3 regions of the Ensifer sp. M14 genome follow, and region 3 is predicted to be linked to each of the others. Evidence: riboswitches for the same ligand, from Rfam matches in the RefSeq annotation. Region 3 holds a riboswitch; each other region holds the start of a gene.
What was found. Region 3 has a riboswitch for cobalamin ahead of BLJAPNOD_RS19175 (aromatic ring-hydroxylating dioxygenase subunit alpha). Riboswitches for the same ligand answer to the same signal wherever they lie in the genome.
Positions count from the first base shown of each region.

Region 1: another riboswitch for cobalamin. It lies ahead of BLJAPNOD_RS29595 (TonB-dependent receptor); the one in region 3 lies ahead of BLJAPNOD_RS19175 (aromatic ring-hydroxylating dioxygenase subunit alpha).
Region 2: another riboswitch for cobalamin. It lies ahead of BLJAPNOD_RS23520 (nitroreductase family protein); the one in region 3 lies ahead of BLJAPNOD_RS19175 (aromatic ring-hydroxylating dioxygenase subunit alpha).

Region 1 is NZ_QJNR01000014.1:194,570-204,575, reverse strand. It holds gene BLJAPNOD_RS29605 (iron ABC transporter permease) at 1-293, opposite strand, end outside; gene BLJAPNOD_RS29600 (ABC transporter substrate-binding protein) at 293-1,120, opposite strand; gene BLJAPNOD_RS29595 (TonB-dependent receptor) at 1,159-3,072, opposite strand; cobalamin riboswitch at 3,249-3,458, opposite strand; gene BLJAPNOD_RS29590 (phosphoketolase family protein) at 3,572-5,971, opposite strand; gene BLJAPNOD_RS29585 (hypothetical protein) at 6,040-6,309, opposite strand; gene BLJAPNOD_RS29580 (ABC transporter permease) at 6,376-7,488, opposite strand; gene rbbA (ribosome-associated ATPase/putative transporter RbbA) at 7,491-10,006, opposite strand, start outside.
Region 2 is NZ_QJNR01000007.1:390,515-400,520, forward strand. It holds gene BLJAPNOD_RS23510 (hypothetical protein) at 1-843, opposite strand, end outside; gene BLJAPNOD_RS23515 (hypothetical protein) at 870-1,094, opposite strand; partial or broken gene BLJAPNOD_RS23520 (nitroreductase family protein) at 1,395-1,610, opposite strand; cobalamin riboswitch at 1,654-1,845, opposite strand; gene BLJAPNOD_RS23525 (hemerythrin domain-containing protein) at 2,074-2,550, opposite strand; gene mog (molybdopterin adenylyltransferase) at 2,925-3,446, shown strand; gene BLJAPNOD_RS23535 (pseudoazurin) at 3,530-3,967, opposite strand; gene BLJAPNOD_RS23540 (ferritin family protein) at 4,125-4,955, opposite strand; gene BLJAPNOD_RS23545 (NosR/NirI family protein) at 5,083-7,401, shown strand; gene nosZ (TAT-dependent nitrous-oxide reductase) at 7,413-9,335, shown strand; gene BLJAPNOD_RS23555 (nitrous oxide reductase family maturation protein NosD) at 9,332-10,006, shown strand, end outside.
Region 3 is NZ_QJNR01000004.1:3,934,736-3,944,741, forward strand. It holds gene BLJAPNOD_RS19165 (GH25 family lysozyme) at 1-744, shown strand, start outside; gene BLJAPNOD_RS19170 (hybrid-cluster NAD(P)-dependent oxidoreductase) at 793-1,890, opposite strand; gene BLJAPNOD_RS19175 (aromatic ring-hydroxylating dioxygenase subunit alpha) at 1,892-3,136, opposite strand; cobalamin riboswitch at 3,242-3,444, opposite strand; gene BLJAPNOD_RS19180 (DUF6656 family protein) at 3,761-4,360, shown strand; gene BLJAPNOD_RS19185 (L-threonylcarbamoyladenylate synthase) at 4,447-5,421, shown strand; gene BLJAPNOD_RS19190 (FAD-binding oxidoreductase) at 5,466-6,899, shown strand; gene BLJAPNOD_RS19195 (DUF1217 domain-containing protein) at 6,911-9,361, opposite strand; gene BLJAPNOD_RS19200 (DUF6101 family protein) at 9,687-10,006, shown strand, end outside.

The DNA of each region.
Region 1 (10,006 bases), on a different contig from region 3:
GAGGCGCTGACGCCGATCAGGCCGGGCTCGGCCAGTGGATTGCGCAAATAACCCTGAAGGGCAGCACCCGAGAGCCCGAGCGTCGCCCCGATCATCAACCCGAGGAGCGCGCGCGGCAGGCGAATTTCCCGCATCACCAACCCGATCAGGCTGTCATCTCCAGTGAAAAGGCCGGCAATGCCCTGCCAGGGGCCAACGTCCGCCGGGCCGACTGTCAGTGAAAGCACGAATAGGATGGCGACGACAATGGAGAGTAGGACGATCAGCAAGCGGTATCGGGCGGTTTCCGTCATCATTTCCCCATGTCGAAATTTTCGGCGTCGAGTTTCAAGGCGGCCTGCTGCAGGATGCTTGCGGCGATCAACGTGAAAGGCCCGCCGCAGATGGTATAACGGCTATCGAGCTGGACCGCCCGGTGCTGCGCGGCGACTGCACGGAAGGCCGGGTGGGAGAAGTTCTGCTTGGCGAGCGCCGGCCCGCGTTCGCCATTGGCATCGATGGCGATCAGGTCTGGTCGAGCAAGGACCAATGCTTCCAATGGCAACTGTCCGGTGCCGGCAATACCCAGCCTGTCTGCGAGATTTTCAAGTCCGGCGATGCCGAGGATATCGGCGACCAGCGTGCCGCTACCGGAGGTGAAGCCGTTGGCATAGTAGAGCGCCAGTTCGACTTCGGGCACCTTTGTCGCCTGCAGCCGCGCGATCTCGGCATCCATTGCCGCCACCAGCTCATCCGCGCGCTGCTGGCGGCCGAGCACCCGGCCCATGCGCTGAAGGTTGGTCCGCACCTCGGCGATCGAAGCCTCCGGTGCAAATTCCTCGACGGCAAAGCCGAGCCGCTTCAGCAGATCGACGGTCGTGCGCGTCGTATAGGTGCCGGCGATCACCAGATCCGGCTTCATCAGGAAGATCTCTTCGGCAAGCCCATGATTGACGACATAGGATTTGGCCTCGGCGGCAAGCGCCGAGGTCGCGCCGTCGGTGGCCAGATAGGAAACCGAATGAAGCTGGCCGTTGCCGGCAACCAGCATGGCCATCTGGTCGGTGCAGACGTTCATCGAGACGACGCGGCGCGGCGCTTCGCCCGCCCAGGCGCCGTGGGGCAAGGCTGCCCAAAGCATCCCCGCAACCAGATATCGCCTGCACCAACCGAACATCATCAGAACGAGGCCTTCAAGCCGGCAAAGGCGGCAACACCTCGCGTGTTGTAGCCGTAGATCTCCTCATAATCCTCATCGAAAAGGTTGTCGACGCGACCGAAGACCTCGAGCGTGTCGTTGACCCTGAAGCTGCCGCCGACATTGACCAGCGTATAGGCGCCAAGCGGCACCCGTTCCGGCCCCGGCCGATAAGCGACATCCTGCATCCGGCCATTGAGGATGACTTCGCCGAAGACGCGGGCGCGGTCGTCGTAAAAGACGTAAGCCGCATCAAGCGAAGCGGCCTGGCGCGGACGGCGGACTTCCTGCAGGCGGGGTCCGCCGGCAAGCGTCTGCTCGCTCGAAGCGGTGTAGGTGTAGGTCGCCGTCGTCGTCAGCCCGTTGAAGAAGTCGACGGTCGCCGACACCTCGATCCCGTGACGCAGGCTTTCGCCCGAGCGATTGACCGGCATCGACCGGAAGCTGGCGTCGTAGACCGTAGCAATCTCATTCTCCAGATTCTGGTCGAAATAGGTCACGTCGACGGTCAGGCCGCCGTCGAAGAAGCGCTGCTCGACACCGACGTCCCAACCGAGACTTTCTTCCGGCTTCAGGGAAGGGTTGCCGATGAAAGTTCCCGGGATATAGCCGAACTGCTCGTAAAAGCTCGGGTTGGTCACGCCGGTGCCGATGGATGCATGCAAGCGTGTTTCGCTGTCGGGTATTTCCCAGGACCCGCTGAGGCTCCATGTGGTCGCATCCTCGAAACGGTCGTTGAAATCGCGCCTGATGCCGGCATTGACGAAGAACTGGTCGGCCAACTCGCCGCGATACTCGCCGACGAGCGAATGCGCATTGCGGCTGAAGGTGTGCTGCAGATGCGACGGCGTGAACGTTTCGCGCTGCCATTCGTAGCCGCCGGTGATCTGATGGCGGATGCCGTCGCCGCCATCGAAGCCATAGCTTGCCTGATAGCTGCCATTGTAGCGGTTGCCGTCGTTCCAGGACCGTCCGAACCCGCTGATGTTGTCACGGTGGACGTCGAGGCCGGAGACGCGCGCCTTCTGCGCAAAGTCGCCGTCGAGGGCAAAATGCGTGAGACCGAGCGAGCCTAAGAGCTCGCGCGACCGGGTATAATCAAGGGTGTCGTAGGTCAGCGCAGTCATGTAGTCCTGCGCGTCGAGGTCGGTCTTGCGGTTGACGGCGCGCAACGTCGCGTCGAGCTGCAGGTCCGGCGAAAGATCGAAGGTGAACTTGCCGTTGACGGTACCGTTGCGGTCGCCGTCGTCCTCGGGACCGGTGTCGGAAATGTTGAAGCCGCCGGTCCTCTGCAACACGCCGGACAGCGCGTAATCATAGCCCTCGCCGCCGCCACGGGTCGAAACACCGCCAAGCCAGGTGCCGTCGCTGCCGACTTCGGTGCGGGCGCTCGACTTGGCGCCGTCGCGGCCTCCCTTCTTTGTGATGATGTTGATGACGCCGGCCATGGCATTGGCACCCCAGAAGGTGCTTTGCGGCCCACGCAGGATTTCAATGCGCTCGATATCGTCGGCAACGAGGGCGCCGAAATCGAACTCGCCTTGAGAGACGTCGTTGGCCTCGACGCCATCGATCACCACCAGCACCTGGTTGCCTTCGGCCCCACGGACCCGGACCTGCGTCAGGCCGCCGGACGCACCGGTGCGCGACACCGAAAAACCCGGGACCAGGCGCAGGGCGTCTGCGATATAGCGAATCTGGTTCTTCTCGAGTTGCTCTCCGGTAATGACCGTGAAGGCGCGTCCCGATTTGCGCTGTTCTGTTGGTGTCAGGCCATCGGAGACCAGAATCGGCTCAAGCTTGGTCGGCTGTTCGTTTCTGCCGGGATCCTGTGCCTGAGCCCCGCCAACGAGTGTCAGAACCAGCACTGCTGTGCCGGTCAATTGCTTCTTCATATCGTCCCCACTCCGGCGCGATGGGCACGACCTGGCCCACGCGCGATCGACCGCGGGCAGGAACTGGCGGAGAGCAAACGACAAGCGATCACCCCCGGCGCCGTCTGCGGCACGCGGCAACATTGCTCCAATGTCACCGCTACGGACGGCCGCGCCTCGACACCCCTCGTGTCCAGGCATGGGTGACCGAAACAGGCAGGTCTCCTGACTTCCGCGTCGTCGCTTCATCCCGCCTTCCCACGCGAGAGTTCGCGCAGTGGCTACATGGGGTTCTGCTCGGCGGTTACAGTTGCGGGGGCAGTCGCGGTTTCGGCCCCTTGCGGGCAATCCTCACCGTGTTCCCTTTTCATCCGTCGTTAGACGGAACCTGTTTCGCAGGAAGAGACCTACCAGATGCCAGTGGCACGTCAACCGCCGGTCGCATTTTCCACTGGCAATGTACGCGAGCAGAGTTGGAAGCGGTTCAGCGGACCGCTCCCAGAGAAGACATTCGAAAGGCTCAGCCCGGCCAACGCCAACCCTGGATTTCCGGCATGTCTTCACCGTATTCCCGGACATAATGATGGTGTTCCTCAAGCTTGCCGCGTAGCTCGGTGACAACGCCTGCCGCCTTTTCCGCCAGCCCCGGCACCCGGCTGATCGCTTCCAAGGCGAGATGGAAACGGTCGAGTTCGTTGAGCACGGTCATGTCGAAGGGCGTTGTGGTTGTGCCCTCCTCGATGAAACCGCGCACGTGGAAATTCCCGTGGTTGGTGCGCCGGTAGGTCAACCGATGAATCAGATAGGGGTAACCGTGATAGGCGAAGATCACCGGCCGGTCCGTCGTGAACATCCGATCGAAGGCATCGTCCGACAGACCATGCGGATGCTGGTCGCTGGATTGCAGCGCCATCAGGTCGACGACGTTGACGACGCGGACCTTGAGGGCCGGGATTTTTTGGCAAAGCATGGCGACGGCGGCCAGCGTTTCCATCGTCGGCACATCTCCGGCACAGGCCATCACCACGTCGGGCGCCACCGCACCGTCCTCGTTGCCGGCCCACTCCCAGATACCAATGCCGGCTTCGCAATGCCTGATTGCCTCTTCCATCGTCAGCCATTGCGGCTCGGGCTGCTTGCCCGCCACGATGACGTTGATGCGGTTGTAGGTCTTCAGGCAATGGTCGCCGGTCCACAAAAGCGTGTTGGCATCCGGCGGCAGATAGATGCGCACCACATCGGCCTTCTTGTTGGCGACGAGGTCGACGAAGCCCGGATCCTGATGGCTGAATCCGTTGTGGTCCTGGCGCCAGACATGCGAGGTCAAGAGGTAGTTGAGCGAGGCGATCGGCTTTCGCCATTCAATCTCGCGCGACACCTTCAGCCATTTTGCATGCTGGTTGAACATCGAGTCGACGATGTGGATGAATGCCTCGTAGCAGGAGAAGAAGCCGTAGCGGCCGGTGAGCAGATAGCCCTCGAGCCAACCTTGGCACAGGTGTTCGCTCAGCACTTCCATCACCCGTCCGTCGCGCGACAGGTGCACGTCATAGGGCTCGATCTCTTCCATCCAGACCCGGTCGGTGACTTCAAAGACGCTGCCGAGCCGGTTCGATTCGGTTTCGTCGGGACCGAAAATCCGGAAGTTGCGGTTTTCCGCGTTGAGCGTCAGCACATCCCGGAGATACCGCCCGAGCATCTCGGTCGATTGCACCATCAACTGGCCGCGGGCGGCGGGATCGACTGCCACCGCATGGGCCGCGATTTCGGGCACTGCAAGCTTGCGCCTGAGGAGACCGCCATTGGCATGCGGATTTGCGCCCATCCGGCGCTTGGCCGTCGGCGCCAGAGCCCGCAGCTCCTGCTTCAACCGCCCATCCCGGTCGAACAGATCCTCCGGATCGTAGCTGCGCATCCAGTCTTCGAGGATCCGGCGGTGGGCGTCGTCCCCGCGGCAATTGGAGACCGGCACCTGATGCGAGCGCCAGAAGCCCTCGACCTTCTTGCCGTCGACTTCCTTCGGACCGGTCCAGCCTTTGGGGCTTCGAAGCACGATCATCGGCCAGCGCGGGCACCGGTCGGGATCGGCCCGGCCCCGACGCGCCTCCTCCTGTATCGAGCGGATGCGCGCGAAAACCTGATCGAAGGTGGCCGCCATCTGCTGGTGCATGTCGGCCGGATCTTGGCCGACGACGAAGAACGGCTCGTAGCCGTACCCGGAGAACAGCTGCCGCAAATCCTCGTTACTGGCGCGCCCCATGATCGTCGGGTTGGCGATTTTGTAGCCGTTGAGATGTAGGATCGGTAGCACCGCGCCGTCGCGCGCCGGGTTCAGGAACTTGTTGGAATGCCAGCTGGCGGCAATCGGACCGGTTTCGGCCTCACCGTCACCGACGACGCAGGCGACGACGAGATCCGGATTGTCGAAGGCCGCGCCATAGGCATGCACCAAGGCGTAACCGAGTTCGCCACCCTCGTGGATCGAACCGGGCGTTTCCGGCGCCACATGGCTCGGAATGCCACCGGGGAAGGAGAACTGTCGGAACAGCTTTCGCATGCCTTCCGCATTCTCGGCAATATCGGGATAGACTTCGCTGTAGATGCCTTCGAGATAGGTGTTGGCGACCATGCCGGGGCCGCCGTGCCCCGGTCCGCAAACATAGATCATGTCGAGATCGGACTTGCGGATCATGCGGTTGAGGTGGGCATAGATGAAATTGAGGCCGGGGGTCGTACCCCAGTGGCCGAGCAGCCGAGGCTTGATGTGCTCGGGCTTCAGCGGTTCGCGCAAAAGCGGATTATCGAGCAGGTAGATCTGCCCGACCGAGAGATAGTTGGCGGCCCGCCAATAGCGGTCGATGAGGGCGAGTTCGCCAGCGGCGAGCGCCTGCGCGCCGGACTTCTCACTCGTCTTTTCCATAAGTCTGCTCCCGTTTCGGCCGAATGCGTTCAAACTAGTGCACGCGGCCGGGCCGGCCATGCGCTGGATCAATTGCTGGAAAGAAAGGTGAGCGCCTCTCTAGCGATAATCTGTTCCTCGTCCGTCGGAATGACATAGGCCTTGATCCGACTTTGCTCCGTGCTGACGACTGCCGCATTCCGGCCGTTACAGTCAGGTGAAACACAAGTGGCTTGCTGCGGAAATCGACCATGCCCCTGCCGACGCAGGCTTGGCTTGCCGTCGCGGATTTCGAACAGGCCGACCTTCACCGTCGAAGGGCCGGCGTTGAAAGTGACGAGCAGTCCCGGTGCCGTCACGGCCGTCCCTCCGCCCAATCAGGCATCGCGCAACGCACCACGACGGTCGCCGCCGTGGCGTTTGGGCTATTTCAGGAACGCCCGGAAGCGGCGCATGGCGAAGGCAAAGAGAATGGTGCCGATCACCAGCAAGGCAAGGAGCTGCGGCCAGACCACGTCCAGCCCGGCATCGCGGAACAGAACCGCCTGCGCCAGAATGACGAAATGGGTGTTCGGTGCCGCCAGCATAATGGTCTGGATGATCTCCGGCATGCTCTCGCGCGGCGTCATGCCGCCGGAGAGCGCCTGAAGTGGCAGAAGCACCAGCATCAAGAGCAGCCCGAACTGCGGCATCGAGCCGGCGATCGTCGCAAGCAGGATGCCCATCGACGTGGTGGCGAACAGTTGCAAGGCAGTTGCCAGCAGGAACAGCGCGAAGGACCCCTGCACGGGAACGGCAAGCACCCCCTTGACGATGAAGACCAATGACACCGCCGAAGCCAGCAACACCACCAGCCCCATCGACCAGACCTTGCTGACCATGATTTCGAATGGGGTTACCGGCATCACCAGCAGATGTTCGACAGTCCCATGTTCACGCTCGCGGATGAGGGCGGCTCCTGTCAGAACGATCGACAGGATGGTGATGTTGGTGATGACGTTCATGACCGCGCCGAACCAGCCTTTGTTGAGTTCGGCATTGAAGCGCGCGCGCAGGACCAGATCGACCGGAAGTTTCTGCTCGCTTCGGTGACGATCGAGGAAGCCGGCGACCTCTCCGGTGACGATCTGCTGGATGTAGCCATTGCCGGAGAAGGCCTGGCTCATGCGCGTCGCATCGACATTGAGCTGGATCGTCGGCGAGCGACCGGCTAGGAGATCGGCCTGGAAATTCGGCGGGATATCGAGCGCAAACGTGTCGAGCCCCTGGTCCATGCGCCGGTCCATTTCCGCCGGCGTGATCATCTGCGGCGGCACAAAATAGGGCGGATAGAACGCGGTGGAGATGCGCGTCGACACCGGCGAGCGGTCCTCGTCGACGATGGCGACGGCGGCGCGATTGAGGGTTTCCGGCATCGCCGTCGAGCCGGTGTAAACAGACAGCGTGAAGGAATAGGCGATCAGGATCAACAGGATCGGATCGCGCCAGAGCCCCCAGAGTTCCTTGATGCCGAGTTGATAGATGTGGGACACGCGCATCGTCACCTCGCCTGCTTCTTGAGGGACAGGGTGCCGATCGCCAGCAGCACCGGCACGGCGATCAGCATCGGCACGAAGGCGCCGGCGAGATCGCCGAAACCGAGCGCCTTGGAGAAGGTGCCGCGGGCGATCGTCATGAAATGCGTCGTCGGGTAGATCTGGCCGATGAAAGCCCCCGCCCCTTCGAGCGAGGAGACCGGGTCGATCATGCCGGAATACTGGATGGCCGGTATGAGCGTCAGGATCGCCGTGCCGAAGATCGCGGCGATCTGGCTCGACATGAAGGTGGAGATGACAAGCCCCATTGCCGTTGCCGCCGAGACATAGATCAGTCCGGCGACCGTCCAGGTGAGCAGACTGCCGGTAAAAGGCACCCGGAAGACGAAGATCGCAAACGCCGTCAAAAGCGCGAAATTGAGCATCGCCAAAGCGATATAGGGGATCTGCTTGCCGACCAGGAACTCCAGCCGCGTCACCGGCGAAACGTAAAGGTTGACGATCGAGCCCAGCTCCTTCTCGCGCACGACGCTGAGCGCCGACAACATCGCCGGGATCAACATGAGCAACAGCGGGATGACGGCGGGCACCATGGCGACGATACTCTTGACGTCAGGATTGTAGCGGAAGCGCGTCTCGATCTTGAAGGTGCCGGCGGTTGCCGCATCGCCATAGCGTTCGCGGATCTTGCCGGTCAGCCAGTGGGCGTGCAATCCCTGCACATAGCCCTTGACCGTTTCGGCGCGGCTGGCCATCGCGCCATCGATCCAGGCGGCAATTTCGACCGTGTCGCCACGCGCCGCGCGCCTGGCAAAACCCGGCGGGATCTCGATCGCGAGGCTCAGTTCGCCGTTGCGCATGCGCCGGTCGAGATCGGCATAATCGGTGATTGGTTCCTTCTCGATGAAATAGCGAGAGCCGGCGATCTCGAGAATGTATTCGCGGCTGGTGGTGGTCTGGTCGTGGTCGAGCACCGCGAAGGTGAGGTCCTCGACGTCCATGTTAATGCCGTAGCCGATGACGAACATCAGGATGACCGTGCCGATGGTCGCAAGCGTCGCGCGGATGGGATCGCGAACCAGTTCCAGCGCCTCGCGCCGGGTGTAGCTGAACATGCGCCCGACATCGAAAAACCCCGACGTGGACGACGGCTTCCTTTCGACATCAGGCGCGATTGCCGGCGTCGACGGAGCGTGCGCCCTGACCACGGCAGTCGCTGCCTGCTTCGCGCCGGCGATCGCCTCTTCCAGATAGGCGATAAAGGCTTCCTCCAGCGTCGATGCGGAACGGCTCCTCATGATGCCCAAGGGCGTATCGCTGACCAGCACCTTGCCGGCATGCATCAGCGACATGCGATCGCAGCGCATCGCCTCGTTCATGAAATGGGTGGAGATGAAGATCGTCACCTGCTCGTTGCGCGAGAGGTCGACGAGGATCTGCCAGAAACTGTCCCGCGCCACGGGATCGACGCCCGATGTCGGCTCGTCCAGTATGAGGATATCGGGTGAGTGGATCAGGGCAACCGCCAGCGACAGCCGCTGGCGCACCCCGAGCGGCAAGGCGTCCGGCAGGGCCTCCATCACGCCGGAGAGGTCAAAGCGCTTTGCCAGCTCTTCGATACGACCAGGAATGGTGTCAGTCGCCATGCCGAAGAGCTTGGCGTGCAGTTCGAGGTTCTGCAGGACCGTGAGCTCGGTATAGAGCGAGAACGCCTGCGACATGTAGCCAACGCGGTGGCGCACTTCCATGTCGCGCGGATCGACCTCGCGCCCAAAGAGTTTGGCCGTGCCTTCGCTGGCGGCAAGCAGGCCCGTCAGCATCTTCATCGTCGTTGTCTTGCCGCAACCGTTGGAGCCGAGGAAGCCGAAGATCTCGCCCCGGCCGATGCGGAAACTGACATTGTCGACCGCGACGAAATCGTCGAAGCGCATGGTGAGATTGTTGGCCTCGATAGCGATGTCGTCGCCCACCCCTTCCGGGCGCGGCGGAATGACGACGTCATGGTGTTCGCGCCTGAGATCTTCGGGAAGAAGCGCGATGAAGGCGGCATCAAGCGTGTCGACGCCAGTCTTTTGCAGCAGTTCGTCGGGCGTGCCGGTCGCCAGCCCCCGGCCGGCATCCATGGCCACCAGCCAATCGAAGCGGGCAGCCTCTTCCATGTAGGCGGTGGCGACGATGACGGTCATGCCTGGCCGCTCAGTACGGATCTCGTCGATCAGCTCCCAGAACTGCCGGCGCGACAATGGATCGACGCCGGTTGTCGGCTCGTCGAGGATCAGGAGATCGGGATCGTGGATCAGCGCGCAGCAGAGCCCGAGCTTCTGCTTCATGCCGCCGGAAAGCTTGCCCGCAGGGCGTTCTGTGAAAGGGGCAAGGCCGGTGCTTTGGAGCAGGCTGGCGATCCGCCGTTCGCGCTCCTCGCGATCATGGCCGAACAGGCGGCCGAAAAAGTCGACATTCTCGAAAACCGAGAGCGTCGGATAAAGGTTCTTGCCGAGGCCCTGCGGCATATAGGCGATGC
Region 2 (10,006 bases), on a different contig from region 3:
TTCGACGTCATCCTCGGAAACGTGGGTCTCCAGGAACATTCTTGCCTGCTCTTTGGTCAGCTTCTTGCCATCACCGCCGTTATGACCGGCGACGCGGGCCAGCGCGCCTACACCGATCGGCGACCGGCTACGCAACACGACGATGCTGGAGGTATTGATAAACCCGAAGTCCTCGGCCACGACCGTCCGGCACCCTTGAGCGGAGGGGAGTGTCGGTGGTCGCGTCACGATCATCTTCACCTGCGCCTTCACCGGGCCGAGTTCGAGCACCAATGACGCGACATGCACGTCATCGCTTCCATGCTTCACATGCTTGGCTTTGATCGAACGCGATAGCCGCATTGGTAACGTGATGCCGCCTCCTCTCGGCGACACCGAGGTCAACGGCAAATCAATGGTCGTGGAAGCTTTAGTTTCCAGAGCGCTGCCGAGTGCTCCAAGCGTATCGGCGAGCGCCGCCTTTCCGCCGCGCAGACAGCGATAATCCAGGTGCAGCTGGATGATGGCGTCATCCTTCCAGACGGGTCGCTGGAAGCGGTTCCGCACCGTTCTTGCCATGGCGCGCAACACATCGGCATGATGCGCTGGCAGCCCACAGTCGCCGCTTTCAAGGTTGCGGAAGAGCTGGAGTGTCGAGAAGAAGTCGAGCTTTCCGACGAGGTCTGCCAATTCCTTGACATCTTGCGCCGTCAACGTCCGCGAGTACTCCTCCGGTAGATTGACCACGCCCTTCGTGCCGTCCTGCATCACGATGTCCCCGAACACGGCAATGTTTCTGAACGCGCCGAACAGGTTGCGCTGCCCGCGTTTCCATTGTTCGAGAACCGCCGATTTTGCGATCAACCTGGCTTTCTCACCCCAGACGCTGTTCAGTCCTTGGACGCATCGGATTGTACCCTTAGCATCACCGCGTCGATGTCTTTGCCAGACGGCATTGGCCTGAGAATATCAGATGGCCAGATGGCGGCGGCCATCTTGTCGAGAACAACGATAATTCTGGACCTTAGATCTGCAAGTTCGCCTGACATGGCAAGTCTGCCGAGATCGGCCATCCTCTTCATGAGCTCTTTGTCTTTGCCCTTGCCATACGCCATGTTGCTTTACGCCGACATGGTTCGCAGGCGGCCCGGATCCATGCGGAAAGCCGGGGCAGACAGGTGGCTCGTGCCTTGAAGTATCGGAATTGTTCGCAAGAGGAAGCATGCCGGAGGAATGCTTCAATGGGACTTCGAAAACAAAGGCCTCGTCAATAGCCGGCAGAACGGCGCTTGCTGGCGAACCGCTATAGCAACCATCCGCACGTTCGGGATTACCGCGGTCCATTGATTGACTAGCTGGCGGATTGCTCCGCTTCAAGCAGACCTGGCCGCTTTCCTCCAAGCCGTGAACGACCGGGTTTCCTCGCGGGCTTTGATGAAACTCCAAGGTTGCATGAATCCGACAGATGGTGCGTGATGCGCAGCGAGGAGGATACGGCTTAACTGCTCGTCCGAAACCGGATCCGGAAGGAACTCGCCTCTGGTATCCCTTCTTGTGAAGATGGCTCGATATAAACCCGCACGCTCGGCCGAATGCAGAGGCTGTGCGGTCAAAAGATCTGTATGGTCAATTGTTTCCCCTTAATGGATGCGGACCCGTCTCGCTGTCCTTTCGGACGGGTCATCTTTCACAGGCCGGTCTTCTGACTTAGGTTCACCCTGAAAGGACACCTTCCCAGCGATCGCCAGTGGCATCCGTCCTTCCAGTCCCCACCACAGCGCTGGGCGCGTTGCAGATTTGCACTGCATTCCCGATTCTCCCGTGCAGATCCAAACCAGCCCGGGCACCTATGAAGTGATCTCTGTTACCACGCGGGCACTGCCGTACCAATGACCGCCTGGGATGTATTAGAAGCCGCGGCGTCATTATCTGACTTAGTGTTTGCTCTGGCACAAACTGGCGGCGATGGGACCGTGATTTCGCCACCGTGACGACGGTTCTTTGGCACGACGAACGCCACGGTAAACTCGATCCGACTCACGAGACCACGGCGAGCTTGTTTCAATGCACTCGACACCCGCCTCGCTTCGCCCGTTACTGGAAAACCTCCCGGTCGTCCGCTTTGGCAGCTAACAGCGTCTCCATCAAGAGGCTCTCAGCGTGAATATGCCGGCGGAGCGCTTCCTGAAAGCCGTGCAGCAGGCGGGCGATGTTGTCAGGCCGGAGATCGCATTGGCCATCAGCCAACCCTCGCAAGACGAGGGAGATTTCCTCTGCCGTCAACAAATCGCATCGATGGTCGGCCTTCAGCCTTCCGATCGCCTGCGCGGCAAACACGGAGCCCGCGTTACGGTTGAAATCGGGAAAGAGGACCTTTTCCTCAATATTATGAGCCTCTCGAAGAACGGCTGGGATCGCCTCCGCTAGATTGGGATCCACGGGCTCGCTGGCGCTCGTTTCGATGTCTGCTGCAACTTCTTCAAGCCGAAGACAAATTGCGAGCAGATCGCGGTGGAGGGTCTCCAGACGGCTGATCTCTGCCGCATTAAGTGGACTCGCCGGTGTGTTCATCTCAAGCTCCTTGGTGGCGATCCCCGAACCCGCGACGCGTTGATTCGAAGTGCGGGTGCCATCCATCCGCTACGAACCATTATGCGCGACCTAGTCGCTCGGATAACCGATCCCTTCTGTTATCGTTCGGCAATATAGGCTTCAGTCACGTAGGTCCTTGCGGTTTCGCAAAGACTGTCCCGCTTTCTCGGCTATCCACAAGGGAGGTCTGTAACGGAAAAGACCTGACCGCATGGAGATCGGCACGAAATCGCCGTGTGGAGCGATGCGCGGCGAACTCGTTCGCTACGCATTGATTTGACTTATAGGCCATTTCCCGAAAAACCCGAACGCCATCGAAAACTCCGATACGTATTGGTTCTTGGAGCGTGAATATGAAGATTGCTATTGTCACCATATCAGACCGCGCAAGCCATGGAGATTACGAGGACCTGAGCGGCCCAGCCATTGAGAGGTGGCTTGCAGAGGTGGTTACGTCACCCTGTTCCATCTTGAGGCGCGTGATCGCCGACGGATTTGCGTCCGTACGAGACACGCTGATTGCGCTCAGTGACAATAATGGAGCCGATCTCATCCTTACCACGGGTGGTACCGGTCCCGCTCCGCGAGACCAGACGCCTGAGGCGATGCGCGAGGTTCTGTCAAAGGAACTGCCCGGATTTGGCGAGCAGCTTCGGAGTGCCAGCCTCCAGCAGACGCCGACAGCAATCCTGTCGCGCCAGACGGCCGGCACCCGGGGCAAAACGCTGATTATTAACCTACCTGGCAGGCCGAGCTCTATTCGTTTCAGCCTAGACACGATCTTCGCGGCGGTGCCTTACTGCCTCGATCTGATCGGCGCGGGCCGGGTCGAAACGGATCCTGCCAGGATCAAGGCCTTTCGACCCGATGTGTGAGCAGCCTCTCGTTTAGTCTATATTTCCGCTCACGCGCGGAGTTTCTTTAGGATGAGCGGAGTGTGAATGACTGATCGTGAAGACTATAGGCCAGCCAAAGCCGCTTCGACCCGCTCCTTGGCTTTTTTCGGCATTTTCGCCGATTTTATTTTGTCAAGATTGCTGGGGCCGGGGCCAACAACGATGAGGGAAACCATACCCATGCTGAAATGCGGGGTGCATTTGATAAGGTAGGCACCTGGCGCCCTGACCGTCATCTTGACTGCTTCGTTGATCTTGCCCTTGAACGGTTCCGCGCCCTCCGGGATCAGATCCTTGACCGTTTCGGCATTGTGGCCCTTGTCTACAACAACGAACGAAACTGTATCCCCGGGCTCCGCTTTGACAAGCATCGGCTCGAAAACCATTGCGCCGCCCGTCCCCTTATTGAGCATTTTTACTTCGTGGTCCGCAGCCCACGCCGAAACACCGAATGCTGCAGCCATCGTGGCCGGCAATACCAACTTAACAACGCGTAACATGTCAGATCTCCTCAACTTGAACCCGGCGGCCTCGTTCCGCCGTGACCGCTAAACTTCGGCAATCAGAGATAGTTCCATCCTGATGTGGTATCTGACTGCGACAGTACGGGCTAACATAGTGTAGCTATGGGGTTGAGGAGAAAAGGGGCGAAATCCTTCAGCTTGCGCCTCGACCCCGCAAACTGTGCAGTAAGTGGACCAGCTCGCTCGCGAATATCTGCATACGCTTGCGGACATCGTCTTCCGTCGAACGCTCAGCCAGATCCAAATAGCAGTCGAGAAGTAGCTCGCACAAGGGAAGAGGGCTATCCAACGCTGCCTGAGAAAGGCTCGACAACAGTGGCGTCGATAAAGGTCGATCGGTTGACAGCTCTTGGGCGCGAGCGCGAGACTGGGCAACAAGTTGCGGGATCCCCGTGTCGTCGGAATCGAGCGCCGTTTTTTCCAGGAAGCCTGCTAGACGGTTTTCCAGAGCGTCAAGGGTGTTCCGAACTCCGTAATTCTCTTCCCTCCGCATTTCGTGGAACGCTTTCCGCCGCTCCCGGCGCAACGTCGAAACGTGGCCCAACTCTTCGCGAGCCATCCGTTCCGCGGCAGATTGAATTTCCGCCGATCGTGTATGCGCGGCGACGTACGTCCAGAATACGAACGCGCGTTCTTCATTCCGAACGGCCATCGAGAATGCACGGTATGAGTTGAGCAATTCGGGCGAAACGACGCCTGCGCCCTCATCGTCGAAAAGATCCTCTGCCGGGTGCGCTTGGACAACTGGTCGATCGCCAATCCATTGGTTCACCTTGGAAAGATGCGATTCCTCTTCCGCGACGAGGCGGTCAAAAACCAGCGCCAGTTCGGGTTGGTTCTCTGATCGCATTCGCGCGGCAAGAGCGATGTATCCGTCAATTGCATCCTGTTCCATAGCCCGAGCCACAGCCAGAAGGTCATCCAGGGTTTCGAGGTCCCAGGCTTCCTCATTTTGTTGGTTCATCACTTGTTCCGCCTCTTAAGGTTGCCCATTTCAGGGTCGACAAAGTCTAAGGCTGCACTAGGTCTTCCGCTTATTGTTTGATCAAGATCAAACCGCGAGGTTCTGAGACTGTCTAAATAGGGCAGTGATGCAGACGACCACCGGGATAAATGATGTGCCGATATTAGCTTTCTATCGCGGTCTCCACCGATTTCTGGTGCTGGCGCTCGTCCTGGCCGCGACCGCCATTGCATCCTCTCCAGCGGCGATAGGTGCGACTGCCCAACTGTCGTCATACCTCGAGAAGGTCGCAGCCAACGAATTGTTCGCCGAGGCGGATAGGATTGGTCCCGCTCAGGGTGAACCGCCGATTGCGCCTGTTTACAAAGGCGAGGCGCTACTGGGCTACGCATATTTGAACTCGGATTTTACAAGCTCAGTAGGCTACTCCGGAAAGCCAATCCATATCCTGGTGGGCATTGACCCCAAGGGTGTCATCCACGGCCTTCGCCTGGTCGACCACAAGGAACCGATTGTCTTGATCGGCATTCCCGAGGCGAAAGTCGTCGCCGCACTCAACTCCTTTATCGGCAAGGACATGGGGCGCGTCGCGGCCGGGGCGGACCGTCCGCCCCAGGTTGACATCGTCAGCGGGGCCACCGTGACCGTCCTGGTGATGGGGGACAGCGTGGTTCGCTCGGCGGTCCAGCTCATTCGGAGCAAGCGGCTTGACGGCAGCAACGATAGTTTGGCCGCGAACGTCCTCCAAACGAAGAAGGTGGATGTTTCGAAGCAGGGCAGCTCTGATTGGCAAACGCTCATCGGTGACGGTTCGGTCCGGAGCCTCCGCCTGACCGTGGGAGAAGTCTCAGATGGATTTCGTCAGGCTGGCAGACCGGAAGCCGCTGATCGACCCGAAACACGCGATGCGAAGGCCCGTTTCATCGACCTCTTTGTTGCTCCTGTCAGCGTGCCGCTCATCGGTCGGTCGTTGCTGGGAGACATTGCATACGAGCGCTTGGCGCAATCGTTGGGACCGGATCAATCCGCGATCCTCGTCGCCGGTGACGGTGCCTATTCGTTCAAGGGCTCCGGCTATGTTCGCGGTGGGATCTTCGATCGCATCGAGCTGTTGCAAGATGGGCAAGGCGTTCGGTTTCGGGATCGCGACCACACGCGAATTGCTTCGCTTTCGGCGGAAGGAGCTCCTCGTCTACGCGAGATAGCACTTTTTACAGTTCCGAAGGATTTTTCGTTCGACGTCACCCAGCCGTTCGAGCTGCAGTTGCTGGTGCAACGTGGGGCAGGTGGCCGCGAGAAGGCAATTCTTCCATACAATCTCGGCTACACACTTCCGGATTCCTACGTCACGATTGAGAAGGTACCCGCAGCGGAGCCAGCTGGCGTTCAAGCCGCGCCAGTGTCGGAAGCCGCGCCTGCAGAGCCGCTTCCTGAAGAGAAGCCACTGTGGATGACGATGTGGGACATGAACAGGTTGACCGCAGGTGTCACCATCGCCGCGCTCCTCGTTCTAACGTTGATCTTCTTCTTTCAGGACTGGTTGGTTAAACGGCCGAGACTGTTCAAGTGGGTTCGACGCGGCTACCTGCTGTTCACGCTCGTGTGGCTTGGATGGTACGCCAATGCCCAATTGTCGGTCGTGAACGTACTGACATTCTTCAATGCTTTGATCACGGGGTTCCATTGGGAGTTCTTTCTTTCGGCTCCCTTGGTGTTCATTCTCTGGGCCGCCGTCGCCGCGGGACTCCTGTTTTGGGGCAGAGGCCCGTTCTGCGGCTGGTTGTGCCCCTTTGGCGCTCTCCAGGAACTGACGAACAACCTTGCGCAATGGCTGAAAGTGCCTCAGGTAAAACTCCCCTGGGGATTGCACGAGCGCTTGTGGCCAATCAAGTACATCATCTTCCTGGGCCTCTTTGGGCTATCGCTTTACTCGATCGCCTTGGCGGAGATGTTCTCGGAAGTCGAGCCCTTCAAAACAGCGATAATCCTCAAGTTTGCGCGTGAATGGCCCTTTGTCATCTTTGCGCTGACGCTGTTGGCGGCCGGGCTTTTTATCGAGCGTTTCTACTGTCGCTACCTTTGCCCGCTCGGGGCGGCACTGGCCATTCCAGGACGCATCCGCATGTTCGAATGGCTGAAGCGTTGGCCTGAATGCGGCTCGCCCTGCCAGCGCTGTGCCAAGGAATGCCCGGTTCAATCGATCCACCCAGAGGGCCAGATCAACGTCAACGAGTGCATCTATTGCATGCACTGCCAAGAACTCTACCACGACGATCAACGCTGTCCGCACATGATCCAGGTTCGGCTGAAGCGCGAGAAATTCATGGCGCTGTCGACACCCGCGTCACGAGGCGACAAACCAGCGAAAACAGAGGTCACCCACAAGGGGGCACCCATTCCTAAACCTCAAGAGGCTTCCGGAACCAATCCTGAAGCAGCCATCTAAGGAGAGGCAATATGTCGGAAGAATCGAATAGCAAAATACGCCTGAACAGACGTCAGATCCTGGGATCGACAGCGCTGGCAGCGGCGGCTGGTGTCGCTGGTGTCGGCGGGACCCTGGGGCTCTCGGGCGGCGCGGCTACTCCCGCGCGCGCCCAGGAAGCATCTGGTGCTTCTTGGGAGGTTAAGCCGGGCGAACTGGACGAGTACTACGCGTTCTTCTCGAGCGGACAATCCGGCGAAGTGAGGATCGTTGGCGTACCGTCGATGCGCGAAATGATGCGTATTCCTGTTTTCAACCGCTGCAGCGCCACCGGCTGGGGTCAAACGAACGAGAGCCGCAAGGTCCTGACGGAAGGGCTGCTTCCGGAAACGGTCGAGTTTCTCAAGGAGCAGGGTGGGATTTATCTCAACGGTGACCTTCATCATCCGCACCCGTCGTTCACGGACGGCACCTATGACGGGCGCTACCTGTTTGCCAACGACAAGGCAAACACGCGCGTATGCCGCATCCGGCTCGATGTAATGAAGTGCGACAAGATCATTCAACTGCCGAACCAGCACACGGTTCACGGCTTGCGGGTCCAGAAGTACCCGAAGACAGGTTATGTCTTCTGCAATGGCGAAGATCGCGTGCCGATCCCGAACGACGGTAAAGTGCTCGACGACCACAAGCAGTACAGCGCCATCTTCACGGCTGTCGATGGTGAGACCATGAAGGTCGCCTGGCAGGTAATGGTCGACGGCAACCTCGACAACGTCGATGCTGACTATCAGGGCAAATACGCTTTCGCGACGTGCTATAACTCGGAAGAGGGCGTCAATCTCGCCGAGATGATGGCCAGTGAACAGGATTGGGTCGTCGTCTTCAATCTGAAGCGGATCGAAGAAGCCGTTGCCAAGGGTGAGTACAAAGAAATGGGCGGCGTCCCCGTATTGGACGGACGCAAAGGCTCTCCGTTCACGCGTTATATTCCGGTCTCTAACAGCCCGCACGGGATGAATACCGCGCCGGATGGGATCCATGTGGTTGCCAACGGCAAGCTGTCGCCGACGGTGACGGTATTCGACGTGCGCAAGTTCGACGACCTGTTCGCCGACAAGATCAAGCCCCGCGATACCGTCGTTGCCGAACCGGAGCTCGGGCTTGGTCCGCTGCACACTGCCTATGACGGCAAGGGCAATGCCTACACGACGCTGTTCATCGACAGCCAGGTTTGCAAGTGGAATATTGATGACGCGAAACGCGCCTATGCCGGCGAGAAGGTCGATCCAATTCGGCAGAAGCTCGATGTCCACTATCAGCCAGGTCACAACCACACTTCGATGGGGCAAACCAAGGAGGCTGACGGCAAGTGGCTCGTCTCGCTCAATAAGTTCTCCAAGGACCGTTACCTTAACGTCGGACCGCTGAAACCCGAGAACGATCAGCTGATCGACATCTCCGGTGATGAGATGGTCATTGTGCACGACAATCCCACCTTCGCCGAACCTCACGACGCGACGCTCGTACACGCGTCAAAGATCAATCCGGTGCATTTGTGGAACCGCGCAGACCCATTCTTCGCGGATGCGGTTACACAGGCCAAGGCTGACAATATCGATCTGTTGATCGATTCCGAGGTCATCCGCGATGGCAACAAAGTCCGGGTCTACATGACGTCCGCTGCTCCGGCCTTCGGTCTGGATAGCTTCAGCGTCAAGCAGGGGGATGAAGTGACGGTGTACGTCACCAACATCGACGAGGTCGAGGACCTCACCCACGGGTTCGCGATCGTGAACTACGGCATCAACATGGAAGTTGCACCGCAAGCGACTGCTTCCGTCACCTTCAAGGCCAGCAAACCGGGTGTTTACTGGTACTATTGCTCATGGTTCTGCCACGCAATGCACATGGAGATGAAGGGCCGTATGTTCGTTGAGCCCCAGGGGGCATGATGCGGCATTTTGCCAACATAGCCTGGCTCGGTGTGGCGCTCGTTTTGAGCGCCACACCATTCGGCGCGACCGCGGCTGAGTTCACTGTGAGTCCAGGGGACGAGTTGCAGCCCGTGATCGAACGCGCGGCATCCGGGGATGTTGTCAGACTGCGGGCTGGAACGCATCGCGGGCCAATAGAGATTTCGAAGAGTGTCACCTTAGTCGGCGATGACGGGGCAGCCATTGTTGGAAACGGCAAGGGGAGCGTCGTGACGATCTCGGGCGTCGGTGTGGCGGTCCGCAATTTGCTGATCAGCGGCTCTGGGCACGATTTGGTCGCGCTTGATTCCGGGGTTTTCGCGGCGCGAACGGCGGAAGGCGCGGTCATTGAGGCTAACACGATCACCGACAACCTGTTCGGCGTCTACTTACACGGTGCGAAAGACTCTGTCGCACGCGGTAACCGGATTGTCGGTTACAAGGAGGGCCGTCTGAGCGAATCGGGGAACGGCGTGACGATATGGAACGCTCCGGGCGCAAAAGTCATCGAGAACGATATCAGCTACGGGCGCGACGGCATTTCGACCAACGCAAGCAAGCGCAATGTCTTCCACGGTAACCGCTTCAGCGACCTCCGCTTTGGCATCCATTACATGTACACCAACGACAGCGAGTTGAGTGACAACGTG
Region 3 (10,006 bases):
CAGACTCGGCGGATGATCGCCCGCTCCCATGGGCTGCTGTGGGGTGCCTACCATCTCGCCCGCCCCGGCAACCCGGTCGATCAGGCCAACCATTTCCTCGATTATGCGGAGCCACGCGACGACGAGCTGATGGTGCTCGATATCGAAGGCATCGACCCCGACAAATACATGTCGCTCGAGGATGCGGCGATCTTTGCCGGGCATATCAAGACCCGCACCGGCCGCTACCCGATGCTTTATACCAACCACGTCACGGCGAAATACATTGCCGCCAACCGTGCCAAACATCGGCTGCTCTCACGTCTGCCGCTCTGGTATGCCCGCTACAAGCCCGATATCCGCAATGTCTTTCCGATAGGCAACTGGGACAGCTATGCACTGTGGCAATTCTCGTCGGGGATCAATTGCGGCAAACGCCGCTGTCCCTATCGGGTGCCTGGCACGCTCGACGATATCGACGTCAATGTCGCCGCGATGACCAGTGCCAGCCTGCGATCGGTCTGGGCGGGCGGCGACCTCTTGCCGGAAAAACCGATGCCACTCGTTCTCATGGCCAAAGCCGATGACGGGGCCGGCGTATTGAGCGCGGCCCGGGCAATGGCGACGATCGAGGAGCCCCTGCTCATCAGCCGCGCGCAAGCCGTAAGCGCCGCCGGCGAAGGCGTCGACATGATGGCGACCGGATCGATCGATTTCGGCCGGCACGACCGCGCGGTGCGGCTCGCGGCCGCGGCCAGCCGCTGACAGGGCCGATCGCGGGAAGAACATCCTCCCCGCGACCATCAGGTGGCTTCAGGCTTCGATCTGCACGTCTCCCAGCGGGCGCGAGCAGCAGGCGAGGATGTAGCCCTCATCGATTTCGTCATCGAGAATGCCACCATTGTGGTTCATCTCGACGTCGCCGGCGACCTTCATTACCCGGCAGGTGCCGCAGATGCCGCCTTCGCAAGCAGCCCCGATCCGCACACCGTTGGCTCGTGCCGCTTGCAGGATCGTCTGGCCGGGCTTGGCCTCGATCTCCTTGCCGCTCATGGTGAACACCACCTTGGCGCCTTGAGCGTCGGCGTCGCTTGTCGCCCCTGCCCTGACGGCGATCTCCTCGGCGGCCGGTGCTGCGGCCGGCTGGAAGCTTTCCTCGTGGTAGCGGCTCATGTCGAAACCGGCCGCCGTCAAAAGCTCGCGCACGCCGCGCATGAACGGCTCGGGGCCGCAGCAGAACACCGTGCGCTCCATGAAGTCGGGCGCGAGCAGCGGCAGCTTGGCGCCATCGATGCGGCCGCGCAGCCCGTGCCAGCCATGCCGGGCCTCATGCCCCTCGACCACGAAGCCGAGGTTCAGCCCCGACATCTGCCGCGCCAGCACTTCGAGTTCCGAGCGGAAGAGAAGATCGTCCGGCCGGCGCGCGCAGGAAATGAAGGTGACGTCGGTCTCCGGAATGCAGTCCGCCATCCACCGCGTCATCGACATCATCGGCGTGACGCCGGAGCCTGCCGAGATGAACAGGTATTTTTCGCCGGGATGGCGCACGAAGCTGAAATCGCCGAGCGGGCCGAAGGCCTTCAGCCGCATGCCGGGCTTCAGGTGATCGAACATCCAGCGCGTGCCGATGCTGTCGGCCTGCGCCTTGACGGTGACGGCGATCGACAGAGGGCGCGACGGCGTCGACGACAGCGTGTAGGTGCGCATCACCGGCTCGTCGTCGGTAACCGGCAGTTCGAGCGTGACGAACTGCCCGGGCAGATAGCGAAACCAGGCCGGCCTCTCGGGCCGGAAGGTAAAGGTCATCACATCAGCGGTCTCGACGACCGCGGATATGCATTCGAGCATGTTCTGCCTGTCAATCCAGACATGGAGTTCATCGAAGTGATGGAAAGAGGATGCCATCTGCATGTCAGGCAACCCGGAAGAGCGGAGCGGCTTCGCCCTGCAGGCGCTGCTCCATGAACTTGCAGTACCATTCGACGAACTGCATCACGCCGCCTTCGTGATCGGGCGAATAAGGCCCCGGCTGGTAGGCCGGCGAGCGGATACCGAAGGCGTTTTCCTCGACGATCTGGCGATCCTGATCGTTGGTCTCCGTCCAGACGTGCGTCAGTTCTTCCAGATTGTAGTCGACGCCCTCAACGGCATCCTTGTTGACCAGCCACTTGGTCGTCACCTGCGTCAGCTCGGGCCCGAGCGGCAGAACGCGGAAGGTGATGGCATGATCGGCCAGCACATGGTTCCAGGTCGACGGATAATGGAACAGGAGCAGCGTGCCGATATGCTTCTGGCTGACATCTGCCGATAGTTGCCGCCGCACGGCGCGAGCGCCGGACATGGTGTAGCTCTCGGCGTCGTCGATCAGCGGCATGCGCGCTGAGCGGAACTGGCCGGTTGCGGACATGCGGAACTCGCTCGGAAGCCCTGCCGCTTCGCATTTTGCCCAGTGGGCGGCAATGACCGGATCATCCTTGGCGCCTTGCACGCCGGTCGCCGTCGGGGCTTCCGGATAGGTGCGGCAAAGCTCGGGGTGGTTGGCGGCACAATGGTAGCACTCGCGGTTGTTTTCCCAGACGAGCTTCCAGTTGCCCTTCTCGATGATGGTGCTTTCGAACGCGACCTTGGTTTCGCCGAGCCGGTGTGGTGCCAGATAGGGCGCGACCATGTCGCGGAACGGGGCAAAATCCATCGGCTGTTCGGACAGGTTGATGAAGATGTAGCCGCCGACCGTTTCGCAGTGGATCGGCTTCAGGCTGTGGGCGGCCTTGTCGAAATCCTCGCCCATCTGACGGGCAAAAAGCAACGTGCCGTCGAGCTCGTAGGTCCACTGATGGTAGGGACAGACGAGCTTGGCCGATGAGCCCTTGTGCTGCGAGCAGACGCGCGAACCGCGGTGGCGGCAGGAATTGTGCAGCGCGCGGATCGTGCCCTGCCGGTCGCGGACGATGACAACGGGGTAATCGCCGACCTGGGCGGTGAAATAGTTGCCGGCGCGCGGGACCTCGCAGTCGTGGCCGATGAACAGCCAGTCCTTGTACCAGATGCTTTCGAGATCCTGCCTGTAGTAGTCCGGGTCGATGTAGAAGGCCCGGTCGAGGCTGTAGCCGTCGCGTCGACCTTTCAGCTTGCGGAGCATATCGCCCTTGATGTCCATGTCCTGTCCTCGTTCGCCTTGTTTCGGAGAGGCAGGACTGGAACCCACGCAGGCGCATTGCCTGTGCGATGACGGCTCCGATCCGGCTGCCCGCCGCAACCCGTTACGGTCTATTCGTGTCAAGGCTGGTTTCCGGGCTCAGGAGCTGTCCGCAAGGACCAGCCCGGCGCCTTCCCGGACGAACCCGTCCAGTGGCTTTGTGCCGTGGCTTTCGCTCCACCACCGTTGCGGGGGCAGCGCCGGGATTTGACCGGCTTCCCAATTCTCCGCCTTCCCTAAAAGGCGGCACCTTGAGTAGACATATCTAATCGCGGAAGCCTTCGTCGCAGCTGCCGGTTAACGACATCGGATTCCAGAAAGACGACACAGCGCATCGCGTGTCAGAAACACCACAAGTCTGGTCATTTATCATTATAAACAACAAGATAGGCCAAAGATTGTGCAGTTGTCGATTTTTCCGGCAAGGCCGGCGCGAAAGCGCGAAGCCTTCGCCATTTTGCGACATCTATCGCGCCGTCGGCTCATCCTTCCTGCCGGGCGCAATGAAATCTTCCATTAACCATAATGCATTAGCGTCGCCTGACGGAGAAACCGGCCGAACCGGCAAACAGCGCATTGAAGTCCATGGCAAAGCTCAAATACTACGACGCCGCAGCCGAGAAGCTGCCAACGATCGCTCCCAAAGGGGCGGTCCATACCGAGTTCCTGCGCACCGGCCGCATCGAGAGGCGGCAATGGTCGCAGCGCGAACGGCGTTATCTGAGTTACGACGAGGTTGCCCAGCGCACCGGCCACAAGCTGACGACCGCCGGCGAAACGACGCACAAGCGGATGAACGGCTTCCATACCTCGATCCAGTTTCCCAAGATGATCTTCCACCGCACGCTCGCCGGCCGGCCGCATCTGGGCTATTGCCATGTGACGGCGGCGAGAACACATCTCGCCCAATCCAAGGACGTCACCTGGTCCTTCTACTTCGCCAACTTCTTCTGCGATCTCGGCGACGAAAAACACTTTTTCGAACGCATCCAGACCGGCTATTCCCGGATGTATTTCGCCGTCGCGATCGAACCCGATGCGCAGGAAGGCCAGATGACCATCAATCGCAGCGTCAGCGACAACGGGCTCTTGTTTCGCACCGACGATCCGAAGGTCGCGCTCAAGAACGTTCTGATGCTCGGCGCGCGCGACGATGCGCTGCGGCGCATCATCCGCAGCCTCTGAGCCACCGGCACGCTCCGCCTGAAGAAAATCGTTCTGTTTTCCTCGTGGCTCCTTTAAGGAGACCTCGAAAGGGAAACGGAAGCGACATGGCCGAAATCATCGATACACGGACCGAGCCGGAACGCGCGATCGAGCGCGCCTGCGCCGTGCTTGCCGAAGGCGAGCCCGTCGCCATTCCCACCGAGACGGTCTACGGCCTGGCCGCCGATGCCACCAACCCGGATGCGATCAGCCGCATTTATGAGATGAAGGGGCGCCCTCGCTTCAACCCGCTGATATCGCACGTGTCCGACATGGCGATGGCTGAAGCCCATGTGACGTTCGACCCGTTGTCGCGGCGTCTGGCTGAAGTCTTCTGGCCCGGCCCGCTGACGCTGATCCTGCCCCAGCGCACTGGCAGCACCGTGCATGCGCTCGCCTCGGCCGGTCTGGACACGCTGGGCATCCGCATGCCGGACGGTTTCTCCCGCCGCGTGATTGCCCGCTTCGGCCGACCGCTCGCCGCGCCGAGCGCCAATACGTCGGGCAAGATCAGCCCGACGAGCGCTGCCCATGTGGACGCCGATCTCGGCCCGCGCCTAAAGCTCATTCTCGACGCCGGCTCGGCCGAGATCGGACTTGAATCGACGATCATCAAGGTCGAGGACGGGACGTTGCGCCTGCTGCGCCCAGGCGGTCTCGACGTCCTCGACATCGAAAATCTGACCGGCCTTGCCGTGTCGAGACCCGAAAGTGCCGGCGCGACAATCGAGGCTCCGGGCATGCTCGCCTCGCACTACGCGCCGGGCGCTGCGGTCCGGCTCGACGCCGGCGACGTGCGCCCGGGAGAAGCTCTGATCCGCTTCGGCAACACAGCGCTCCCCGGCGAAGAGCATGCGGCGATCGTGCTCGATCTCAGCCCGGCAGGCAGCCTGCGCGAGGCAGCCGCCAATCTGTTCGACTATATGAAAAGGGCAGATGCCAGCGGTGCTGCGACCATCGCCTTCGGCCCGATCCCATCCGAAGGGTTGGGCGAAGCAATCCTTGACCGGCTGCAACGCGCGGCCGCCCCCAGAGACTGACCGAGATACTGAGCGCCGCCAGGCGCATTTGCGAAGGCAGGGCCATGACGACTACGCTCCCCTCTCCCGAACTGATCGCCTCCTTCATCGACATCGTCGGCAGCGCCAATGCGCTGACGAACCCGGCTGACCTTGCCCCCTATCTCGTCGAATCCCGCGGACTCTACAAGGGCACCACGCCCATGGTGCTTCGCCCCGGTGCGGTCGAGGAAGTGTCGCGCATCATGAAGCTTGCCAGCGCAACCCGGACGGCGATCGTTCCTCAGGGCGGCAACACCGGCCACGTGGCGGGGCAGATCCCGCGCGAGGGCAAGGCCGACATCGTCCTGTCACTGCAGAGACTGAACCGGATTCGCGACATCGACCCCGTCGGCAACGTTATCGTTGCCGATGCCGGCTGTATCCTCGCCGATATTCAGAAGGCGGCCAACGACCACGATCGGCTGTTTCCGCTGTCGCTGGGGTCGGAAGGCTCGGCCCGCATCGGCGGCAACCTTTCGACCAATGCCGGCGGCACGGCGGTGCTTGCTTATGGCAACATGCGCCAGCTTTGCCTCGGGCTTGAGGTGGTGCTGCCGACCGGCGAGGTCTGGGACGGGCTGCGGCGGCTGAAGAAGGACAATACCGGCTACGACCTGCGCGATCTTTTCATCGGCGCGGAAGGCACGCTCGGCGTGATCACCGGTGCCGTCCTCAGGATGTTTCCGAAGCCGCTTGGCCATCAGGTGGCCTTTGCCGGCGTCGGCAGCGTCGAGCATGCACTTGCCCTCTTCGGCACGGCATCAAGCCTCTGCGGGACGGCGCTCACCGGTTTCGAACTGATGCCGCGGCTCGGCGTCGAGTTCACGGCTAGGCATATTCCTGGCGTGCGCGATCCGATGCAGACGGTTCACCCCTGGTACGCGCTCATCGACATCTCCACCTCCGATTCCGCCGAAAGTGCCGAGCGCATGGTGCATGAACTGCTTGAGCAGGGCATTGTCGCCGGCCTGGTCGAAAACGCAGTGATTGCCACGAGCGAGGAACAGCGCAAGGCCCTTTGGCACATGCGCGAAAGCATGTCGCCGGCGCAGAAGCCGGAAGGCGGCTCGATCAAGCACGACGTTTCCGTTCCCGTTTCAAGCATCCCTTCCTTCATGAAGGAAGCAGACGCCGCCGTCATGCGGGCGATGCCGGGAGCGCGCATCTGCTCCTTCGGCCATATGGGCGACGGCAACATTCACTACAACATCTCGCAGCCCGTCGGCGCCGACAAACAGGCCTTTCTCGATCGCTGGCGGGAAATGAACGCCATCGTTCATGGCATCGTCGCGAAATACAACGGCTCGATCTCGGCCGAACACGGCATCGGGCAATTGAAACGCGACGAACTCGTCGAGGTTCGCTCCCCGATCGAGATCGAGCTGATGCGCCGCATCAAGCACGCCTTCGATCCGGCAGGCATCATGAACCCCGACAAGGTGTTGCGGGCGGACTGACGGCGCAGGGCTTACCGCCCGCCGGACCTCAACTGCGCAAGTGAAAACAACGCATCGGCGCTGATGCCGCCGCCGCTGCCGCCGGTGAGGATGGCGAGCCCGGGAGAGACGTCGGTATTGTTCTCGACGTCGTACAACGCGGTGAAGCGTTGGAGCAGCTTTTCAAGCTTGTCCGGATCCTGGAGATCCTTGATATCCATCGTGCGTTCGATGTAGGCGGCCTGCATCTCGATCTTGGCGCTCGCCATGCCTTCGGGCATGCTGTAGGCGGTGCGGACGACCTGCATCAACGCGTTGTCGGCGAGCAGATCGTAGGGTGTGGTGATTTCCGATGCCTTGCGCTTGAAATAGAGCGCCAGGCGAACACCGGCATTGTCCGCGCCTTCGTTCTCCTCGAGCGTCTGGTTGAGGTAAAGATCGATGGTGGTGATCAGACCGCGCCGGGTCTGTATCTGTCCGGCCTCACCGCTGACGATCTTTCCGTCCTTGTCGAAATTGAAGGCGGACACGATCTCGCGATACTTCAAGCCGTTCGGATCGGTGTTGATAAAGCTCTTGCGATCGTCGAGATCTGACGCGAACATCTGCTTGAGGTAGTCGGTCTTGACGCCCTCAGGATCGATGCCGGCGCCGATGAGCACGATATCAACGAGCCGCTTGTCCTTCAGAAAATCGTCGAGCGTCTCGACCTTCTGGATCTGCGTCGTATAGTACTTGCTTTCCTCTTCAGCCTTCGTCTTGGCGGTTTTCTTTTCTTCCTCGGTGCCAAAACGCGACTTCTCGACGATGTAGGCCTTGGCCATATTGACGATGTCGGCCTCGTTCTGCGCCAGCTTCGGCGCGCCGAGCGTGCCGTCGGGGTTGAAATTGAACGCCTTCACCAGCTTGGTGTAACGCTCGTCCCGCAGGGAATTGGCGTAGCTTGTCGGATTGTTGAGATCACTTGTCAGAATCTGCTTGAGCCTGCGCGGCGTCAGATCCTCTTTTTCAAGACCAAACGCGCTCAGCACGAACGACCGCAATTCGCTGTTGCCAATGAGATCATCGACCGTTTTCAGCGTCTTGATCTGCAGTTTGTACCGGCCGATCTTGGATTCGTCGTCTTCATCGTCAGCGTCGTTGTAATGGACCATGTAGCCGTCGGTCGTCGTCTTGGTCTGCGCCGCCGTCTGCGGCTTGGTGTCCGCCGGCAATGTGCCGTCGGGTTTGAAATTGAACGCGGCAAGCAGAGCCTTGTAGGCCTTGTTGTATTCACCACCGAACTTGTTCACGTAGCTGTTCGGATCGTTGATGTCGCTGGTGAGAATGTTCTCGATCGTCGCGCCGACGGCTGTCGCAGGCAGCCCGAAGGCCGTTCTGACATAGTTGAGCATGCGCGTATCGGCCACGAGTTCGGCCACCGTGGTGATCGAACCTATCTTCTGCTCGAAGTAATCCCTGTTGAGCACGGCGCCGGACGGCGTCAGACGCGGGCTGCTGAAGATGTAAGCCTCATTCAGCATCTTCTTTTTTTCTTCGGTGATCGCCTTGCCGCCCGCCGGCACACTGCCATCGGGCTCGAAGTTGAACGCGGCGTTCAACTGGCGATACGAATCGAGCATGCTGATCTGGCGCGTCAACAGGCCCACTTCAGTCGAAAGCTGCGAAGCCAGTGCATTCGACTGATCGCCGCGTGGCGGCAGTTTGGTGTTGAGATCGGCGACAATGGCGTTCTTGGCGTCGATCTGCGCCTGGATCGCCGGCTTGTCGGCCTCCGCAGCCGCGGCGAGCTGTGCGGTCAGCGTGCTGATGTCTTTTACGGCAGTTTCGCGCGTCTCCAGATCGGTCAGCGTCTTGGTGACTTCGGTGCGCCGCGTCTGCGCCGCGGTCTGGGAGTTGGCGAGATCCGCCGGCTCGCTGGTCAAAGCGTACCGCACCTGATCATAGGAATAGTTGCGCTTGTCGATGTTGAAGATTCCGAAGGCATAGGAACGCAAACGTTCATTTCCAAGGAATTGATCGACGTTGGTGACAAGGTCCATCGCCGCATTGAAATAGGCGTTGTCTCCTTTGAGAACAGTGTCGAGATTGGAGACACGTTCGTTGTAGAGACCGATCAGCGCGTCCTGCTGCGCCGTCGTCTGTGCGGTGGCCGACGATGTGCTGAAGTTGAACGCCTCGGCAAAGTTGCGGTAGCGCTCATCAGTCAGGCGGTTGGCAAAGCTGTCCTTATCCTTGAGATCGCTTTCGAGCACCTGGCGCATGAAGGCCTTGGCATAGGCCATATCCTCGAGGCCATACGCCTTCATGGCATAGGCATAGAGGCGATAGTCGTCGAGGAACGCGTCGACCGTTTTCACGTTGCCGATATTTTCCTTGTAGTACTGGGCCTCGCGCGCGACCAGCGGCTGGTCCGCCACGCGATTGAGACTGGTTCTCAAATCGCTCGTGATCCGGCTGTAGTTGAGATAGGTCGAAACCATGCCTGCTGCCCCGTCGCTTAACTCAAGGGGCGGGTCACACCCTCCCCCGAAACAGAATTCTGACACGGCATGATTGCACGACAGGCTTGTGTGTGGCTTTTCGCCCGGCCTCGGCAACGATACGACAAATGCCGATGACCCTGTTGACGAAACAGAAACCTTGGCCGGTCGGCTTTTGCTAACCATCGAAAAACGCAAAGTTTTCTTAACCGCGATTTTTAAGTCGGTCGGAAGGGGGGCCGCCTATTCTCCAGCCCATAGAGGACGAAAAGTCCCGAAGAGAAGACCGGAAATCGGCTCTCAAGGAAAAACAAGGGCGATTGAAATGCGCAATACACTCTCTCAACCCGCATGGGTCGAAAATACGCTCCGGCTCGATCCGAAGCGTTTTCCTCAGCAGGCAAGCTACGTCCTGCGTGGCCACTCGGGCAATGTCACGATCAGCCTGGACGAGCGTGGCGCGGTTCTGCGCAAGGTGCTACCATCAAGCGGCCTGCCGCTTTCGATCGCACTGCCGGCGCGGGCATTCAAAGGGGTCGCGGCACGCGCGATCGACCACGGCGACGGAGACGTTACAGTGACGCTTGAACTTCATCATGACGATCCGGACCTTTGCGTTCCGTTGCTCGTCGCACATGATCTTTC